DNA from 2 places in the Hydrogenophaga sp. R2 genome. Region 1 is predicted to be linked to the other one. Evidence: predicted binding sites of a transcription regulator. Region 1 holds the regulator's gene; the other holds the start of a gene.

Region 1 (3,364 bases):
TTGATGAAGTTCACCACGTTGTCGAACGCGGAGCCGAAATACAGCTCGTAGCTGTCCTGCTCCACATAGCCGATGTGGGGCGTGCAGATGCAGTTCTCCAGCCGCAGCAGGGCGTGGCCCTGCAGGATGGGCTCGGACTCGAACACGTCCACGGCGGCCAGCCCCGGCCGTCCCCGGTTGAGCGCGGTCAGCAGCGCTTCCGGCTCGATCAGTTCGGCCCGCGAGGTGTTCACCAGCAGGGCCGTGGGTTTCATGCGGCTCAGGTCGTCCAGCGTCACGCAGCCGTGGTTGCCGGGGGCCAGCCGCAGGTGCAGCGACAGCACGTCGGACTGCTCGAACAGCGCATCGCGGCCCGCGGCAATCTCGTAGCCCTGGGCTGCCGCGCGGGCGCGTGCGTCCTCGCTGCCCCAGACGATGACCCGCATGCCGAAGGCGCGGCCATAGCCCGCCACGATTTCGCCGATGCGCCCGAAGCTCCAGATGCCCAGGGTCTTGCCCCGCAGCACCATGCCGATGCCGAAGTTGGCCGGCATGGCCGACGACTTGAGCCCCGACTGCTGCCAGGCCCCATGCTTGAGGTTGGACACGTACTGCGGAATCCGCCGCATGGACGCCATGATCAACGCCCAGGTGAGCTCGGCGGTGGACACCGGCGAGCCCACGCCCTCGGCCACGGCAATGCCGCGCTCGGTGCAGGCGGCCACGTCCACATGGGCGCCGACCTTGCCGGTCTGGGCGATCAGCTTGAGGCGCGGCAGCTTTTCGATCAGCTGCCGCGTGATCTGGGTGCGCTCGCGGATGAGCACCAGGATGTCGGCATCCCGCAGGCGGATGGACAACTGACCGACGCCCTTGACCGTGTTGGTGAATACCTTGGCCGGGTAGGGTTCCAGCTTGTCTGCGCAGGCCAGCTTGCGCACGGCGTCCTGGTAGTCGTCGAGGATCACGATGTTCATGACCCGTATTGTGCCCGCCGGTCGGAACCGGACCGGGCTGTGCGGGCCTTCAGGCGGCGCGTTGCAGCGCCTCTTCCTGGGCGGCCAGACGCTCCAGTTCGGCACACACCTGGTCCATGCGCCCTGAGAGCACCAAGCGGGCGCCGGCGCCGCGGCGAGCCGCCGTGCGCTGGGCTGTGTGCTGGCCCTTCTGCTGGCCCCTCTGCTGGCTTGTTTGTACGGCACCGCCGGGCTGGCTGGCCGAGGCCGGGCCACCATGCGGGTCGGTCGGGTCGTCCAGCCGCGGGGCGTTGGCCGCCGGCCGTCCCAGCCAGCCCGCCCGGGCGAACCGCTGCACCGTGGCCGAGGTCTGCCCGGTGGCAGGGCGTATCGGCATGCTGCCTTGCGCGTGTTGCCGTGCGAGGCTGGCGGCACCAGGTTCCGGCAGCCAGCAGTCGATCAGTTGCAGCGGTGCGCGCCAGCTGCGTGCAGAGAAGAAAAGTCCCATGTGAATCTCCGTTGGAGGTTGAACACAGGCAGGATTGATCGGTGTGTCGGGCCTCGCAGGGCCGGCGGCAACAGCCACCAGCGCCCGCCACCTGCGAGGACGACAGTCCGCCGACGGCGGTCAGATCTGGAAGCTGTTGCGGATGAGGCCGACGGCCAGACCTTCGATCTCGAAGGGTTCGCCCGGCTCCACCACGATGGTGGGGTAGTCGGGGTTTTCGGCCCGCAGCTCGATGTGCCCGGCCTGCTTCATGAAGCGCTTGACGGTCACGTCCTCGCCCAGACGCGCCACCACGATCTGGCCGTTCTTGGCTTCGCGGGTGGACTGCACCGCCAGCAGGTCGCCGTCCATGATGCCGACGTCGCGCATGGACATGCCGCGCACCCGCAGCAGGTAGTCGGGCGTGCGCTGGAACAGGCTGCTTTCGACCTGGTAGGTCTGGTCCACATGCTCCTGCGCCAGGATGGGCGAACCGGCCGCCACGCGGCCAATCAGGGGCAGGGACAGCTGCGACAGGCCCGGCAGCGGCAGGTTGAGCTGGCGGCTGCGGCTCTGGTTGATACTCTGCAGATCGACACTGCGCAGCCGGATGCCGCGTGAAGTGCCGCTGACCAGTTCGATGACGCCCTTGCGGGCCAGCGCCTGCAGGTGTTCTTCGGCGGCGTTGGCCGACTTGAAGCCCAGTTCGCTGGCGATCTCGGCCCGGGTCGGCGGTGCCCCGGTGCGGGCAATGGCCGACTGGATGAGTTCCAGGATCTGTTGCTGGCGGGCCGTCAGCTTGGGAGCACTGCTGTCGAACATGGTGTGGTCCTGTGTGTTTGTACAGTGCCTGTATTTTTAACCAGTTGGGAAGGGTTTGACAAGTGTCGGATTCAGCACAGCCGCGTCGCATCGTCATTCTGGGCACCGGCGGCACCATTGCCGGGCGTGCCACCGTGGCCGGCGACAACGTGGGCTACAAGGCCGGCCAGGTGCCGGTGCAGGAGCTGCTGGCCGGGTTGCCGGCCTGGGCTGATCAGGCGGTGGATGTGGAGCAGGTGGCCCAGATCAACAGCAAGGACATGACGCTGCCGGTGTGGCAGGCGCTGGTGGCCCGGCTGGTGGCGCACCTGCAGCGGCCCGAGGTGGCCGGTGTGGTGATCACGCACGGCACCGACACGATCGAGGAAACCGCGTGGCTGCTGCAGCGCCTGTTGCGCCCGGCCAGGCCGGTGGTGCTGACCTGCGCCATGCGGCCGGCCACCGCGGTGTCGCCCGATGGCCCGCAGAACCTGTCCGACGCCCTGGCCGTGGTGCAGGCGCCCGGGGCCTGCGGCGTGAGCGTGGTGTGCGGCGGTCAGGCGCACCTGGCCAAGGATGTGGCCAAGGTGCATCCGTACCGGGTGCAGCCGTTTTCCTCGGGCGAGGCCGGCCCGCTGGGCGTGGTGGAGGAGGGGCGGCTGCGGCGCTTTCGCGACTGGCCTGCCGCCGCGCCTGAAGGCCTGGACCAGGCGGCCGCAGACCGGTTTGCGGCCCTGCGCGCGCTGCCCCGTGTGGCCTGGGTGACCAGCCATGCCGATGCCGATGGCGGGCTGGTGGACGCCCTGGTGATGCAGGCCGCCCATTCGCCCGATCAGGCCTGCCGGGGCATCGTGGTGGCAGGCACCGGCAACGGTTCGCTGCACGAGCGCCTGCAGGCGGCCCTGCACCGCGCCCGCGACGCCGGCATGCGTGTGGTGCTGGCCACGCGCTGCACCGAAGGCTCGGTGGTGGGCTGGTCCGCGCAGCCTTTCCCCGATCTGGACGGGCTGTCGCCGGCCAAGGCCCGGCTGGCGTTGTCGCTGCAGCTGGCGGGGGTCTGATGGGCGCGGCGCTGGGGGCCCATCCCTGGGCTTATCCCATGCTGGAGGTGGTGCACATCGTGGGCATCGCCCTGCTGCTG
Region 2 (3,364 bases), 830 kb from region 1:
CGGTGCCATGCATCAGAAACAACTCCAGAGCTGGTCGGCCAGACGGACCATGAAGTCGGGCCGGGTGTACAGGGCCAGGGTGGCCAGCAAGGCGGCCACTGCAGCGGCTGCGATCAGCAGCCGGCTCAGCAGGGTGGCGGCCTGCAACTTCATGCCGAGGCTCCGGCCGCTTGCGGCGCGCGCGCAATCGGCGCTTCGCGCACCGGCAGGTTGATCAGGCCGGCAAAGATGCCGAGCGCGATCGAGATGTACCAGACGATGTCGTAGCTGCCGGTCTGGTCGTACAGCACGCCGCCCAGCCACACGCCCATGAAGCTGCCGATCTGGTGGCTGAAGAACACGAAGCCGCCCAGCATGGACAGGTGGGCCACGCCGAAGATCTGTGCCACCGTGGCGTTGGTGGGCGGCACGGTGGACAGCCACAGCAGGCCCATGAAGGCCGAGAAGATATAGACGCTGGTGGGCGTGAGCGGTGCCCACAGGAAGACCGCGATCACGGCGGCCCGGGCAAAGTAGATGAAGGCCAGGATGTGCTTCTTGGCCATGCGCTGGCCCAGCGAGCCGGCCATGTAGGTGCCCACCACGTTGAACAGGCCGATCAGCGCCAGGGCGTAGCTGGCCACCTGCGGCGACAGGCCGTTGTCCTTGAGGTAGCTGGGCATGTGCACGCCGATGAACACCACCTGGAAGCCGCACACGAAATAGCCCGCCATCAGCAGCTGGAAGCTGCGGTAGCCGAAGGCCTCGCGCAGGGCCTGGCCGATGGTCTGTCCGCGCTGGACCGACTGGCCGCCAGCAAAGCCGGGTTCGCGCAGGCCCCAGGCCAGGGGGGCGATCAGCAGCACGGCCACACCCAGCACCAGCAGGGCGTTCTGCCAGCCCAGCTGGGCGATCAGCGCGCCTTCCACCGGCACCATGAGGAACTGGCCGAACGAGCCGGCTGCCGCCGCCACGCCCATGGCCCACGAACGCTTCTCGGCCGGGATCTGCCGGCCGATCACACCGTAGATGACCGCGTAGGTGGTGCCGGCCTGCGCGGCGCCGATGAGCACGCCGGTGGTCAGGGCAAAGCCCAGCGGCGTGGTGGTGAGCGCCATGCCGGCCAGGCCCAGGCCGTACAGGATGGAGCCGCCCACCAGCACCCTGAACGCGCCGAAACGGTCGGCCGCCATGCCGGCAAAGATGCCGCAGAAGCCCCAGGCCAGGTTCTGGATGGCCATGGCGAAGGCGAAGTTCTCGCGCGTCCAGCCCTGGGCCTGCGTGATGGGTTGCAGCCACAGGCCGAAGCCGTGGCGGATGCCCATCGACAGGGTGACGATGAGTGCGCCGCAGGCCAGCACCTGCAGGGGGGAAAGGCGGGGGGCGGAGGTCATGCCGCGATTGTGCCGCGCCGCAGCAATCGGCGCTTGTCGCACGCGCTGCTGGCCGTATCTGGATGGATATCCAGTGTTTTGGGGCCGGCGTGCTTACAATCCGCGCCCATGGCAAACACCCCTTCGACCTATTCCGAAGGCTCCATCCGCGTCCTCAAGGGGCTGGAGCCGGTCAAGCAGCGGCCGGGCATGTACACCCGCACCGACAACCCGCTGCACATCATCCAGGAAGTGCTCGACAACGCGGCCGACGAGGCCCTGGCCGGGCATGGCAAGAAGATCAAGGTCACCCTGCACGTCGACGGTTCGGTCAGCGTGGAGGACGATGGCCGCGGCATCCCCTTCGGCCTGCACCCCGAAGAGAACGCGCCGGTGGTCGAGCTGGTGTTCACCCGGCTGCATGCCGGCGGCAAGTTCGACAAGGGCCAGGGCGGCGCCTACAGCTTCTCCGGCGGCCTGCACGGCGTGGGTGTGAGCGTGACCAACGCGCTGTCCACCCGGCTGGAGGTGACCAGCTTCCGCGACGGCCAGGTGGCCCGGCTGGCCTTTGCCGGTGGCGACGTGAGCGAGCCGCTGCAGGTGGCCCCGCGCGGCGAGGGTGACCGCAAGCAGGGCACCACGGTGCGCGCCTGGCCCGATGCGAAGTACTTCGACTCGGCAGCCTTGCCCATCGGCGAGCTCACCCACCTGCTGCGCAGCAAGGCGGTGCTGATGCCCGGCGTGCAGGTCACGCTGGTGAACGAGAAGACCAAGGACACCCAGAGCTGGCTCTACAAGGGCGGCCTGCGCGACTACCTGCAGCAGACGCTGAGCGCCGACCCGGTCATTCCGCTGTTCGAAGGCGAGGGCTATGCCGACAGCCGCGACGACAGCTTTGCCGAAGGCGAGGGCGCTGCGTGGTGCGTGGCCTTCACCGAAGACGGCGCCCCGGTGCGCGAGAGCTACGTCAACCTCATTCCCACCAGCGCCGGCGGCACCCACGACAGCGGCCTGCGCGACGGCCTGTTTCAGGCGGTCAAGGGCTTCATCGAACTGCATGCGCTGCTGCCCAAGGGCGTGAAGCTGCTGCCCGAAGATGTGTTCGCCCGCGCCTCGTATGTGCTGAGCGCCAAGGTGCTGGACCCGCAGTTCCAGGGCCAGGTGAAGGAGCGGCTGAACTCGCGCGATGCGGTGCGCCTGGTGTCGGCCTATGTGAAGCCGGCGCTCGAACTCTGGCTCAACCAGCACGTGGACTACGGCCGCAAGCTGGCCGAACTGGCCATCAAGGCGGCCCAGACCCGCCAGCGCGCCGGCCAGAAGGTGGAAAAGCGCAAGGGCAGCGGCGTGGCCGTGCTGCCCGGCAAGCTGACCGACTGCGAGAGCCGCGACATCGCCCACAACGAGGTCTTCCTGGTCGAGGGCGACTCGGCCGGCGGCAGCGCCAAGATGGGCCGCGACAAGGAATGCCAGGCCATCCTGCCGCTGCGCGGCAAGGTGCTCAACACCTGGGAGGTCGAGCGCGACCGGCTGTTCGCCAACACCGAGATCCACGACATCGCCGTGGCCATCGGCGTCGACCCTCACGGCCCGAACGACACGCCCGACCTCTCGGGTCTGCGTTACGGCAAGGTCTGCATCCTGTCGGACGCCGACGTGGACGGCTCGCACATCCAGGTGCTGCTGCTCACCCTGTTCTTCCGCCACTTTCCCAAGCTGATCGAGGCCGGCCATGTGTACGTGGCCCGCCCGCCGCTGTTCCGGGTGGACATACCGGCGCGCGGCAAGAAGCCGGCGGCCAAGGTGTACGCGCTCGACGAAGGCGAGCTGCAGTCCATCCTGGACAAGGCCGCCAAGGACGGCGTGGCGCGCGAGAAGTGCCAGATCAGCCGCTTCAAGGGCCTGGGCGAGATGAGCGCCGAACAGCTCTGGGACACCACCCTCAACCCCGACACCCGCCGGCTCATGCCGGTCACCCTGGGCGGCCGCGACTTCGCCGCCACCGAAGCCCTGAT

Evidence for each region. Region 1 encodes LexA, which represses DNA repair genes until DNA is damaged. Its sites were predicted from a motif close to ACTGTATNNNNATACAGT; they were not measured.
Region 2: a site for LexA is predicted at 1,431-1,448, ahead of WD026_RS07520 (DNA topoisomerase IV subunit B). Genes of this name have one in related genera too.

Annotation. Positions count from the first base shown of each region.
Region 1 is NZ_JBBHZN010000001.1:716,725-720,088, forward strand. Features, by position in the region: gene WD026_RS03480 (D-2-hydroxyacid dehydrogenase family protein) at 1-956, opposite strand, end outside; gene WD026_RS03485 (hypothetical protein) at 1,006-1,332, opposite strand; gene lexA (transcriptional repressor LexA) at 1,564-2,244, opposite strand; gene WD026_RS03495 (asparaginase) at 2,307-3,284, shown strand; gene WD026_RS03500 (hypothetical protein) at 3,284-3,364, shown strand, end outside.
Region 2 is NZ_JBBHZN010000001.1:1,547,393-1,550,756, reverse strand. Features, by position in the region: gene WD026_RS07535 (class I SAM-dependent methyltransferase) at 1-13, opposite strand, end outside; gene WD026_RS07530 (hypothetical protein) at 13-153, opposite strand; gene WD026_RS07525 (MFS transporter) at 150-1,373, opposite strand; gene WD026_RS07520 (DNA topoisomerase IV subunit B) at 1,482-3,364, shown strand, end outside.